One region of the Plantibacter flavus genome, then DNA from elsewhere that is predicted to be linked to it. Evidence: riboswitches for the same ligand, from Rfam matches in the RefSeq annotation. Region 1 holds a riboswitch; the other holds the start of a gene.
What was found. Region 1 has a riboswitch for thiamine pyrophosphate ahead of BWO91_RS20215 (ECF transporter S component). Riboswitches for the same ligand answer to the same signal wherever they lie in the genome.
Positions count from the first base shown of each region.

Region 2: linked by a shared signal. The riboswitch ahead of thiM (hydroxyethylthiazole kinase) and the one ahead of BWO91_RS20215 (ECF transporter S component) in region 1 are both predicted to bind thiamine pyrophosphate.

Region 1 covers NZ_CP019402.1:1,777,150-1,783,604, reverse strand. Annotated here, with positions in the region: gene BWO91_RS08395 (hypothetical protein) at 1-355, opposite strand, end outside; gene BWO91_RS08390 (energy-coupling factor transporter transmembrane component T family protein) at 352-1,152, opposite strand; gene BWO91_RS08385 (ABC transporter ATP-binding protein) at 1,149-2,546, opposite strand; gene BWO91_RS20215 (ECF transporter S component) at 2,633-3,223, opposite strand; TPP riboswitch at 3,299-3,407, opposite strand; gene BWO91_RS08375 (hypothetical protein) at 3,458-3,787, opposite strand; gene dinB (DNA polymerase IV) at 3,797-5,095, opposite strand; gene BWO91_RS08365 (acyltransferase family protein) at 5,178-6,455, shown strand, end outside.
Region 2 covers NZ_CP019402.1:3,560,626-3,567,080, forward strand. Annotated here, with positions in the region: gene BWO91_RS16355 (ABC transporter ATP-binding protein) at 1-498, shown strand, start outside; gene BWO91_RS16360 (hypothetical protein) at 550-951, shown strand; gene BWO91_RS16365 (pyrimidine/purine nucleoside phosphorylase) at 1,060-1,356, opposite strand; gene BWO91_RS16370 (bifunctional hydroxymethylpyrimidine kinase/phosphomethylpyrimidine kinase) at 1,404-2,972, opposite strand; gene thiE (thiamine phosphate synthase) at 2,969-3,679, opposite strand; gene thiM (hydroxyethylthiazole kinase) at 3,676-4,527, opposite strand; TPP riboswitch at 4,519-4,619, opposite strand; gene BWO91_RS16380 (DUF1622 domain-containing protein) at 4,680-5,201, shown strand; gene BWO91_RS16385 (HAD family hydrolase) at 5,212-5,895, opposite strand; gene BWO91_RS16390 (CDP-alcohol phosphatidyltransferase family protein) at 5,976-6,455, opposite strand, start outside.

The DNA of each region.
Region 1 (6,455 bases):
CCATCGGCGCGTCGAGCCACAGCACCGTGTCGGCGAGCACCCGCGACGCCCGCGACGACGAGCCGCAACCCTCGACGATGAGTGGACGGTCGCTCGGCACGAGGTGCACCTCCGCACGGGCGGACCGTTCCCAGTCCCAGCGCCGCCACTCCCCCGCGCGCCGCTCAGCGAACGGTCTGACGATCCACTCGACGAGGAGTCGAGCACCTTCCTCGAGCCCTTCCCACCCCGGATACAGGTCGTCCATGTGGATGACCGTGCTGTCGGTCAACGCGGACGCCACCGAAGAGGCGAGCGTCGTCTTCCCCGTGCCCGAGCGACCGTCGACGAGCAGGACCGGCGGGACCGCGCTCACTGACCCACGACCCGGAACGTACCGGCGAGGACGGCCGTGGACAGCGCGAGGGCCATGATCACGACCGTCACCAGGACGGCCACGAGATCGGCCCGGCCCAGGCGGGACGGTCTCGCCCAGGTGCGTTCGATCGGCGCCCCGAACCCCCGCGCCTCCATCGCCGTCGCGAGTTTGCTCCCCCTTCGTATTGCGAACACCAGCAGGACGAAGGCCATGGAGGCGAACCGGCGGACCACTCCCCGGTCCCCCAAGCCACGGGCACGACGGGCGAGCGCGAGACTGCGCCAGTCGTCGATGAAGAGTCCGAGCATCCGCGCTCCAGCGAGGATCCCGAGCACGAACCTCGACGGCAGCTTCGCGATCTGGGACATGCCGTCGGCCAGATCGGTCGGGTCCACCCGCGCGAAGAGCAGGATCGTCGGGAGACCGAGCGCCAACACGCGGATCGTCACGGCGACCGCCAGTTCGATCGAGTTGTCCGTCACGCGGACGAACCCGAGCGACAGGTACTCCGTCCCTCCCGGCTTCGCGTACAACAGCATGCTGATCCCGCCGATGGGCGCGAAGACGAGCACCGGCAGGGCCCGCTTCAGCAACGCGGTGAACCGCAGGCCGGAGAGCGGGAACAGCATCACTTCGAGCAGGACCGCCGTGCTCGCACTCACCCAGTCGATCGTCAGCAGCAACGGGACGGACAGGATCAGGACGGCCAGCACCTTTGTTACCGGATTCACCCGATCGAGCGGCGGTCGATGGTGCAGCACCGTCGAGCGCTCCGCTGCCGTGAGGCTCGTCATGCGGCCCGCCTCCGGAGCTCCGGCGGTTCGAGGAGGATGCGATGGTCGCCCAGATGCTCGACGACCCCCGCGTCATGCGTGACGGAGACGATCGTCGCGCCGCGTTCGAGCTCGTGCTGCAGCAGGCGGACGAGTGACAACCACGTGCGTCGATCCTGCCCGAACGTCGGTTCGTCGAGGACCATGACCGCCGGCCGGGCGGCGAGGACGGTGGCCACCGACAACCGGCGCTTCTGACCGCCCGAGAGACTGAACGGGTTCGCCTCGGCGAGACGACCGAGACCGAGCGCATCGAGGATCTCGGAGACCCGCTCATCGATGGCGGTCCGGGACCAGCGGAGGGCCTGCAGGCCGACACCGAGCTCGTTCCGCACGGTCGATGAGACGAACTGGTGCTCGGGATCCTGGAAGACCGTCCCGATGCGCGTGAGCAACTCGGTCGACTTCCAGCGGATCGGCCGGGATCCCAGCCTGCCGGCGAGCTGCGGAGCGGCGGTCACCGTCCCCGTGATCTCCGGCAGCAGTCCCGCCAGCGTGAGCGCGAGCGTGGACTTCCCCGCGCCGTTGGGGCCGACGATGACGGTCGCCGCGCCTTCGGGCACCGCGAGCCCCAGGTGCTCCTGCACCGGCTGCTTCCGCGTTCGACCGATCGCCAGGTCGTCGGTCGTGATGACCGCCGCTGACGGGCCGGACACCGGACGAGGGGCCAACCCCAGCGGGACGCCCGGCACCCAGACGCCCGCATCGGCCAGGCGCCGCCCGACGTCGTCGAGGACGAGGTCGGGTGGCCCGTCGGCGAGGACACCGCCGTCGGCGTCGAGCACGACGACCCTGGTCATCAGCTCGCGCCAGACGTCGACGCGGTGTTCGATGACGACCAGGGTGGACGAACCGTCATCGACCAGCCGAGCGACGGCGTCCCGCACCTCGGCCACCCCGGCCGGGTCGAGGTTCGCGGTCGGTTCGTCGAGCAGGAGGAGCGAGGGCTGCATGGCGAGTACGCCGGCGAGGGCCAGCCGCTGTTTCTGACCGCCGGACAGCGCCGAGGTCGAGTGGTCCAGCGGCAGGTCCAGTCCGACGGCCTCCAGCGAGGCGTCGACGCGGCGCCAGATCTCCTCGCGCTCGATGCCGAGGTTCTCGCAGCCGAAGGCGACGTCGTCGCCGACCTTGGACAGGATCACCTGCGAGTCGGGATCCTGCAGCACGAGCCCGATGCGACCCCTCGCTCGTTCAGGCGGAACGCCGTCCACGAGGAGCGAGCCGTGGGACTCCCCCTCGTCCGCTCCGCCGAGCACGCCGGCCAGTGCGTGGATCAGCGTCGACTTGCCGGCACCGGACGCCCCCAGCAGGAGGACCCGCTCGCCCGGTTCGATCACGAGGTCGAGGTCGCTCACCGCCCAGGCCTTCCGACCGGCATGCCGCCACCCCCAGTCCCGCGCGACGACGCGCGCCGGACCGGTCGCAGCCGCTCCCGGCACAATCAGACCTCGCGCCGAGCGTCCCGCCCCGACGCGAACCGACTGAGCGCTCCGGTCGACGCGAGTGCCCTGACGAGTGCCCAGCCGACGACACCGGCGAGGATCGCGCCCGAGACGAGCAGCGAACCGAGGTAGATCGCGTTGAACTCGACACCCTTCTCGAGGTTGCCCGACATGACGAGTTCGAGGAGCCACGCGCCGGCCCCGGCACCGGCCCCGGCGAGGATCGCCGGAACGAGGCCGAAGCGCTTGTACGCGAACGCCGCGAACACCAGCTCGGCACCGAGGCCCTGAGCGAGCCCGGAGTACACCGTCGTGATGCCCCATGCGTTGCCGATGAGGGCGGAGACGATCGCCCCGATGGTCTCGACGAGGAGGGCAGCGCCGGGCTTCCGGATGATGAGTCCGCCGAGCACCCCGCCGAGGAGCCAGATCCCGACGGCGATCCCGCCGAAACCGGGCGTGACGGCGCTGGCACCCGCGTACCAGAGTGATCCGAGCGTGTTCCACGCCCAGAAGATGAGGCCGGTCGCGACGCCGAGTACGGCGACCACGACGATGTCGACGACCCTCCAGCGCAAGGTCCGCGACACAGCGCGTTCAGAGGGTGATACCTTAGTCGATGCTGACACGATACGTGCCCTTCCTGTAGACGGAAAAGAGCACGGGATAGCGAGAAATGGTCTCCCTGCGCTGGCATGATCCAGATCAGGTTCGACGGTCGAAGGCGAATACCTTCCTCTCAGCCCGGTTCACCGGACTCCCGTGGTGGCACGAGTCTAACCCCTGCCGTGCGCGGTCGCACGACAGGGGTTGGACGGAGGGGGCTACTTCTTGAGAGCCTTGATGAGGCCGGCGAGCGCCTTGCCGCTCACCCAGATGAACGGGATCGCGACGGCGATCAGCGAGATGAGGTTCGGGTCGAAACGGAGACCCTCGTCGGTCTTGATGTAGGCACCGACGGGGATGGAGACGCCACCGCCGCCACCGCCGCTCGGGGCGTCGTCGCCGTCGCCCTCGGAGCCGCCGCCGAAGCCGTAGTACGTCAGCGCGACGGGCACGAGCTTCGTCCCGTCGATGTCCTGCTGCTCCCCATAGGCCGCGGTCACGCCGAGCCCCTTCGCCTGTTCTGCCAGCTTCTCCACGAGATTCGTCATACGGCGAGGCTATCGCTCGGCATCTCCCGGTCCAAGGGGTTGATCCGTGCTCCCAGCACCCTGCGAGTCTCCGCGACTGCCGAGTCCGCGACGCCTCGGCTTGCCGAGGAGGGAGGCGGGGGCGATCGCGAGATCGCCGAACCGGCTTGCGACCCGGTCGATCGTCTGCTCGGCTTCACGCCACTCCTCGTCCGGGTCCCAGAGCCCGGCACCGGCCTCATCGGCCGGGACGAGCTGGTCGACCTTCACCCCCACGAGGCGCACGAGGCGTCCGCCGCGATCGAGGTCGTCGAACAGCGAGGCCGCTTCGTCGTACACCCGCCGGCCCACGTTCGTGGCCTCGCCGATGGTGCGCGACCGGGTGACGACGCTGAAGTCCGCATAGCGCACGCGGATGCTGATCGTCCGGCCGGCGTAGCCGCCCTTCCGGAGTCGGATCGCGACGAGGCCGGCGAGGTTCAGCAGTTCGCGCTTGAGGATGGTCGGGTCGGAGACGTCGGTCGGGAAGGTCACCTCGTGGCTGACGCTCTTCTCGCGACGTGCCAGCTCGATGCCGCGCGGATCGATCCCGTTCGCGAGCTCGAGGAGTCGGCGACCGGAGGCTTCACCGACCGCGCGCTGGAGCATCGACAGCGGGGTGGAGGCGAGCTGACCGATGGTCCGGATGCCCCGGTTCGTCAGCTGCTCCTCCGTCCGACCACCGACGCCCCACAGTGCACCGACCGGCAACGGGTGGAGGAACGCCAGGGTCTCGTCGGCCGGCACGACCAGCAGACCGTCGGGCTTGGACAGGCCGGAGGCGAGCTTCGCGACGTACTTCGTCGCCGCCAGGCCCACCGAGCACGGCAAGCCGGTCGCGTCGAGGACCCGTTGCTTCACGAGCGCGGCGATCGTCCGCGGGCTCCCGAGCAACCGGACCGCGCCGGAGACGTCGAGGAAGGCCTCGTCGATGCTCAGGGGTTCGACGAGCGGTGTGACCGACTCGAACACCTCCATCACCCGGTCGGAGTACTCGCGGTACCGGCCGTGGTGGGGCGGCAGCACGACGGCGCTCGGACAGAGCCGCATCGCCTGGGACACCGGCATCGCCGCGCGCACGCCGTACCGGCGAGCCTCGTAACTGGCGGAGGTGACGACCGACCGCCCCTCCTTGTTGCCGACGATGATCGGCAGACCGCGCAGCTCGGGCCGTTCCAAGAGCTCGACCGAGACGAAGAACGCGTCCATGTCGACATGGAGGATGGGGGTACCGCTGTCGTCGGCATCGTGCGCCGAGACGCGACGAGACGCTCCATCCTGCCGACTCATGCCTCCATTGTCGCAGTCGCCTCCGACACGCTCTCCACAAGGGCCGAGGCGGGAGTGTCCGGCGACGCTAGGCTGTCCGGCGATGAGCACGCGAACGCGGACCGGGTCGGCCCCGGCGGTCCCAGACCTCTCCGGGCGGGACCTCGCCCTTGACCTCGTGCGCGTCGCCTGCGTCGTCACGGTGGTCGTCGTCCACCTCCTGATGGTCGCCGTGGCGGTCGAGCCGGACGGCGCGATCGGCATCTCCCGGGCGCTCGAGCAGCAGCCGTGGTTCGACACGGGCACCTGGTTCGGCCAGATCATGCCGCTGTTCTTCATCGTGGGCGGCTTCGCGACGATCACCGGCTGGCGCAGCACCGTCAGACGTGGTGGCGGGACCAGCGACTTCCTCCGGTCCCGGGTGTTCCGACTCGCCCTGCCGACGATCCCGGTCCTGCTCTTCCTCGCCGCAGGGCTGTGGCTCGCCGGGGCGCTCGGTGTCGACCCCGCCATCATCGAGGCCGTCGCCGCAGGCGTCGGGTCCCCGCTCTGGTTCCTGGCCGCCTACCTGCTGTGCCAGGCGGTCGCGCCCTTCCTGGCCACCTGGCACGACCGCCACCCCGTCCTGACCTGTGCGGCCCTGCTGGCCGGCGTGATCCTCGTCGACGTCGTCCGGTACTCGACCGGCCTCCTGGGCATCGGTCTCGTCAACCTGGTGTTCGTCTGGCCGCTGCTGCAGCAGTTCGGGTTCTTCTTGGCCGATGGTCGTCTCCGCACCGTCCCTCGCCTCGTCCTCGTGGCCGTGGTGCTCGTCTCCTACGGTGCGCTCGTGCCGATCACGACCTGGCTGCCGTACTCGACCAGCATGCTCGGCAACCTCAACCCACCGACCCTCCCCCTCGTCGTCCTCGGCGTCGGGCAGCTCGCCCTGCTCGCCCTGGTGCACCCGCTGCTCACGGCGATCATGCGGACCCGCGCCGCGCGAGCCGTCGTCTTCCTCATCGGGTCCCGGCTGATGACGGTGTACCTCTGGCATCTCCCCCTGATCATCGCGGTCGCCGGTCTCCAGCTCGCCCTCGGCATCCCCTTCGCGGAACCGCTGAGCGCGGCATGGTGGTGGACCCGACCGGTCGTGCTGCTCGTCGTCGCGGTCCTGCTCGCGGGCGTCGGCACACTCCTCGGCCGCGTCGAGCACCCCCGCAAGCTGCGCCTCGACCCCGAGCGCAAGCCAACGCACGTCGCCGTGTGGATCGCTCTCGCGAGCGCCTTCATCATGCCCTTCGCGGAGATCTCCCACCCGCTCACCGCCGCGATGGCGGCTGCCGGCGCTGTCGGCTCGATCATCGCGGTCGTGCTCCTGAACCCGACCCGTCGGCCGGTC
Region 2 (6,455 bases), 1.8 Mb from region 1:
ACCTCCCTCGACCGCCGTGCGGCCACCGACTTCCGCCGCACGAGGCTCGGCATCGTGTTCCAGCAGGCCAACCTGCTGCCGTCGCTCACGGCCCTCGAGCAGTTGTGCGTCCTCGGGACGCTCGGCGGCCGCACGTCGCGGGCCGACCGGACGCGCACCCGCGAGCGGGCCACGATGCTGCTCGCCGCCGTCGGGCTCGGCGACCAGGCCGGCAAGCGGCCGCATCAGCTCTCGGGTGGTCAGCGGCAGCGGGTCAACATCGCGCGCGCCCTCATGAACGAGCCCGACGCCCTCGTCGTGGATGAGCCGACCAGTGCGCTCGACCACGAGCGGGGATCCGCGATCATCGAGCTCATCCTCGAACTCACCGCTACCTCGGGCGCCGCGACGCTGCTCGTCACCCACGATCGGAGCCACCTCGACCGCATGGACCAGGTGCTCGTCATGGAGGACGGTCGGCTCAGCGCCGCCGCCGACGCGCTGGCCCTGCGGTCCTGAGGTCCTCCGTCGCCCGGCGGTAGGGTGAGGTCACGTCGAGAGAGGACCGCCATGCGCCGTGCCACCCGTGGGCTGACCGTGATCGCGATCGTCGGAGCGGTGCTCGGCACGAGCGCCTGCACCGGTGGCGCGGACTCACCCTCCGGTCAGAGCTCCGCGAGCGAGGCCGGCGTGATCGCACCCGTCATCGTGCAGCTCGTCGATCAGGACGGCCGCACCGTCACCGTCGGCCTCGACAACGTGGTGGACCTCGTCGCCGTCGATCCGACCGTGTGGTCCGCGGAGATCGAGGATCCGTCGATCGCGGAGTACGTGCCGGGCGGCTCCCGCGGCGGCGCGTCCTTCAACCCCGGTCTGCAGCCGCTCGAGGTCGGGAGCACGACGGTGACACTGACGAACAGCTCAGACGATTCGACCGTCGTCCTCACGCTCGAGGTCGTCGACCGGTCCTGAGCCGGGACACTCGGACGAACCGAACCGGCCCCTGAGCCGTTCGGAGGGCGCACCCCAACCGGTCCCTGAGCTGCGCCGCACTGAGCCTGTCGAAGTGTCGAAGGGCGTTCAGATGTTGAGGTAACGGCAGAGGTACGCCGTGGTGACCTCGACCTCGACCTGGAAGCTGCTGCTCCCCGGGACGCTGAACTGCGCGTCGGGCCCGAAGTCCTGCCACGCACTCGTGTTCGGCAGCAGCACGCGGAGCTTGCCGGAGATCACGGACATCTCCTCGGCCTTGCCCGTGGTGAAGGTGTACTCCCCCGGCTCCATCACTCCGACACTGGCCGACTCCGCACCGGGCTCGTTCGTGGTGAAGCCGATCGACTTCACGTTGCCGTCGAAGTACTCGTTGCTCGTCAGCATCAGGGGCCTCTCGTCGTGGTCCGGGACCGCGGCGGCGGATCCGGCCTTCATCGTATCGGCTCGGCGAAGAAGGCCTCCTCGTGAGCGGCCGAGGCGAGGAACGCCCGACGCATCGTGTCGCGGCCGGTCTCGTCCGCGCGAGCTGCCGCCCCGGCGACGATCTCGATCGCCCGGGCGTTCGCGGTCGCGAAGGCGGGGTCGGCGTAGGTGTCGAGCCACGCGGCGAACGGGTGCTCCGCGTGCGATGCGTCGACGAGCCGTTCACCGAGATCCTGGTAGATCCAGTAGCAGGGCAACACGGCGGCGACCACCCGCCCGTAGTCGCCGTCGACCGTCGCCGCGTGCAGGTGGTCGAGGTACGCCGTGGTCGTCGCCGATGGTTCCACCTCCATACCGCTCACGGCATACGCGCTGAGCCAGGTGCGATGCAGCTCCATCTCGGCCTCGATCGAGCTCGCCGCGCCGGTCGCCCAGAACACCTGCTCCTCGGCCGTCGGCGCCAAGGCACTCGCTCGTGCGAGGACCCGGGAATACGCCCGCAGGTAGATCGCGTCCTGCTGCAGGTACCAGGCGAACCGGGCCGGATCGAGGGTGCCGTCCGCGAGCGTCGTCACGAACGGCAGGTGATCGATCCGCGTCCGCACCTTGGCGATCTCCTCCCACCAGTCCGCGACGATGTCGGCACCGCCCTGCCGCCGTGAGGTCGTCCCGCCCGCTGCCCACAGCTCGGCGAAGTGGCTGATCGGGCCGTTGCCCGAGCCGACCTCGAGCGCGTCCGCGTGCCGGAGGCTCGTCGTGAGCCACGCCTTCGCCTCGCCGAGCGCCTCGGTCCAGGACCCCGACCGGGCGACGAGGGTGGCCATCGCGCTCGACAGGGAGCACCCGGTCCCATGGGTGTTCACCGTGTCGACCCGCGCACCGTCGAACTCGACGAATGATCCGTCGTCGCCCAGACCACCGGTGGCGTCGACGAGCGCATCCGGGCACGCGGTCGTCCCCGTCAGGTGCCCGCCCTTCACGAGCACGATCACGCCCGCCTGCACCGAGACCCGCTCCGCCTGCGCGAGTGCGTCGGCCCAACTCGTCGCCACCGGCTCGGCCGCGAGGACGGCGAGCTCCGGCAGGTTCGGGGTCACGAGGTCGACGTGCGGCAGGAGCGCGCGCATGGCCGCTTCGGCGTCGCGGTGGAGGAGACGGTCGCCGCTCGTCGCCACCATCACCGGGTCGAGGACGACGGGTCCGGTCTCGGTCTCCTGCAGCCAGCTCGACACGGTGTCGATGATCGCGACATCGCCCAGCATCCCGATCTTGACCGCGTCGATCACCACGTCGTCCGCGACCGCGTCCAACTGCTCGCGGAGGAACCCGACCGGCGGGGTGTGCACGGACCGGACGCCCCGGGTGTTCTGCGCGACGAGCGCGGTGACGACCGCCATGCCGTATCCGCCGTTCGCGGCGATGCTCTTGAGATCGGCCTGGATCCCGGCACCACCGGTCGGGTCGGTCCCGGCGATGCTCAGCACCCGGGGTGTCTCGCGGATCGTGACGGGTCGTCGACCGTGCACCCGGTTCGAGTTCGACGACTCCGGCGTCGTCGACGGTTCCACGGCGCTCATGCCGAGACCTCGGTCCAGGCGCTGCGGAACGCCCGGGCGGCGGCCGCCGGATCGTCGGCGGCGCAGATGGCGGAGACGACGGCGAGACCACCGGCACCGGCGGCGTGGAGCTCGACCGTGTCGTCCAGTGACACCCCACCGATGGCGACGCACGGGAGCGGGGTCGCGGCGGCGATCGCGGCGAACCCCTCCACGCCGAGCGGCGCCGGGTGGTCCGGCTTCGTCGTCGTCGGGCGGATGACGCCGACGCCCAGGTAGTCGACCGTCCCGGGTGACAGCGCTGCGACCGCGTCGAGGTGCGCCGGGGTGTTCGCCGTCAGTCCCACGACGGCGGCCTGCCCCACGATACGACGCACGGCGTCGACCGGGAGATCGCTCTGACCCACGTGGACGCCGTGGACGACGGCACCGGCGGAACGGGCCGCGAGGAAGACGTCCACCCGGTCGTCGACGAGGAGCAGCGCCCGACCGGCGACGACCTCCGCCGCACGCACGGTCAGGTCGAACAGCGCTCGCGCCGACGCGGTCTTCTCCCGCAGCTGGACCGCGGTCACCCCGCCGTCGACGGCTCGGCGCACGACGTCGAGGACACCGCGATCCCCGCTGGCCGAGGCGTCCGTGACGAGGTAGGTGGCGATGCCGCGGCGCACGAGCTCGGCGTGCGAACGGGCCGCGAGGACCCGGTCCGCGGTGGTCGAGGCGCTCACGCGATCACCGCCAGGCTGCGGACGGTGTCGGCGTCGAGGAGGTGGAGGCGGTCGAGGAAGGCGGGAGCGAAGGAGCCGGGGCCGCGGCTCTCCGCAGCCGCAAGCTGCGCGGCGACCGTGTACGCGGTGGTCGCCGCGACCGTCGTCAGCAACCGGTCGTCGTCGAGTGAGGCGAAGGCGGCGAGTACGGCACCAAGGGCACAGCCGCCGCCCGTCACGAGGGTGAGCCAGGCGTGCCCGTTCGAGCAGCGGACGATGCGCTCACCGTCGGTGATGACGTCCGTCGGGCCGGAGATCGCGACGACGGCGCCCGAGGTGCGGGCGATCGCGGTGGCCGCCTCGATCGCGCTGTCGACCGAGTCGGTGCTGTCGACCCCGCGACCGCCGGCGCCCAGTCCGGCGAGGGCGATGATCTCGCTGGCGTTGCCGCGGACGATCGTCGGCCGGAGGTCGAGGAGGTCGGCGGCGAGCGCCGTGCGCACCGGTAGGAAGCCGACGGCCACGGGGTCGAGCACCCACGGTGTGCCGGCGTCGTTCGCGGCGGAGGCGGCCTCGACCATCGCCTCGCGCTGCTCCGCCTGCGGCGTCCCGAGATTGAGGAGCACCCCGGAGGCGATGCGGGCGAACGGCCCGGCTTCGGTGGGGATGTCGGTCATCGCCGGGGCGGCGCCGATGGCGAGCAGGACGTTCGCGGTGAAGTTCGTCACCACGGCGTTCGTGATCGATTGGACGAGCGGCGTGTGCTCTCGCAGGCGCTCGAGGAGGTCCCCGGACGCGCTCGCGAACTCGCCGACGGACGAGTCGTCGGTGGACGGGTGGGCGGACTGCTGCGGTGTGCGAACGCTCATTCGCGACATCCCTTCGCTCGGACTAACGAGATCAGGTTCGACGGGTGTGTTCTCAGCCGATCGTCGTGGGATCGGCACCCCGTGTCACTCGCGACCACCCTAGCGGGTCGGCCCGGCTTCCCGTCCAGCGGGCGGGCGAGGATGATGGAGGGATGGACTTCTTCGAGCTGGTCACCATCGTCTTCGAGGTCGCCGGTGTCGGGGCGATGGTCGTGGGCTTCGTGATCGCCGTCACCCTCTCGGCCCGCCTGTGGTGGAGCACGCGCGACGGCGCTCGGGCCTTCCGGATGCTGCGGGAGACGATCGGCTCGGTCATCCTGCTCGGGCTGGAGATCCTCGTGGCCGCAGACCTCGTGAAGACGGTCACGTCGACGCCGTCGCTGACCGACGCGCTCGTCCTCGCGATCATCGTCGTCATCCGCACCCTGCTGAGCTTCTCCCTGCAGATCGAGATCGAGGGCACCCTCCCCTGGAGGCGCCTGGCGACGACCGGCCCGCAGTTGTTCGACCGCGCGGTCAAGCGCGGCGGCGAACGCACCCGACGTCGCGCCGAGGAGCAGGACGCCTCGGCCCAGGATCTCGAACCGTCCGATGCGACGCCGGCACCGACGGTCGCGGCGCAGCCGATCCCCGACGACGAGGACGGCTTCCCGGAGCTCCGCAGTCGCAGCTAGCGCGGCACGGCTAGCGTGCCGCGGAGGCCGCCCAGGTGTCGCGGATGAGGTCGGGCAGCAGGCGCATGTCGTCGAAGACGTGGGTGCCGTCGCCGATGAGCCGCTCGGCGGGCGTCATGCCGCCGGCGTAGGCGTAGACCGTCATGCCGGCCGCACGGGCAGCCAGGACGCCGACGACGCTGTCCTCGACGACCGCGCACCGCTCGGGGGCCGTGTCGAAGTCGGCGGCGGCGTGCAGGAAGAGGTCGGGTGCGGGCTTGCCGACGGCGACGTCGGTCGCGCTGAAGATGCGCCCGTCGAAGCGGTCGTGGATGCCCACCTGCCCGAGGTTGCGGACGACGTCGTGCAGCATCCCGTTCGAGGCGACGCACAGCGGCACCCCGGTCGCAGCGATACCGTCGAGGGCGTCGACGACCCCGTCGACGGCCTCGAGCTCACGTTCGCAGATGCCGCGGAACATGTCGCTCCAGCGCTGGATCCAGTCGGCCTCGAGCGGCTTCCCGAGGCGCTGCTCGACCAGCGTCGCGTACGTCTCGAGTGAGGCGCCGACGAAGAGCTCCCGCACCTCCGCCTCGGTGTAGTCGCCGCCGACCTCGTTGAGGAGCTGCAGGTTCACCCGGACGGAGATGCGTTCCGTGTCGACGAGGGTGCCGTCGCAGTCGAAGATGACGAGGTCCGGATAGTCGACTGGCATGCTCCGAGCCTAAACGACGCCGCCTGCGCTGTGGCCGTGTGCCATCCGGTGGGGGCCTCCGACGATGGTCGGCGCGGTGCTCAGCGGGCCGCGCGGACGCCCTGTCGCTGCCAGGTGACGACCATGCGTCGCGCATACTGGGTCGCCGCGACGAAGTGGCCGAGGAGTCCGAGCAGGATCGCCACGAAGCCGACCCCGCCGAAGACCCGGTACAGCGCCGACGCCGGATCCCCGCCGCCGAGCGCGAGGCCCGTGAGCAGCGCGAAGAAGCCGACGAAGAGGAACACCGTCCGGATCTTGCCGGCGATGCTCACCGGCACCTCCGGCGTCCCGCGGAACGCGACGACGGCGACGAACGCGAGCAGGAGGTCGGGGACGATCATGACCACGAACACCTGCCATGGGATGATCTGCGCGATGGCGAACGACGCGGCGACCACGACCACGGTCAGGCGGTCGGCGACCCCGTCGAGCCAGGTGCCGAGCGCGGAGACCGTGCCCATGCGGCGCGCGATCTGTCCGTCGGCGACGTCGCTCAGGAACACGACCGCACCGACGAC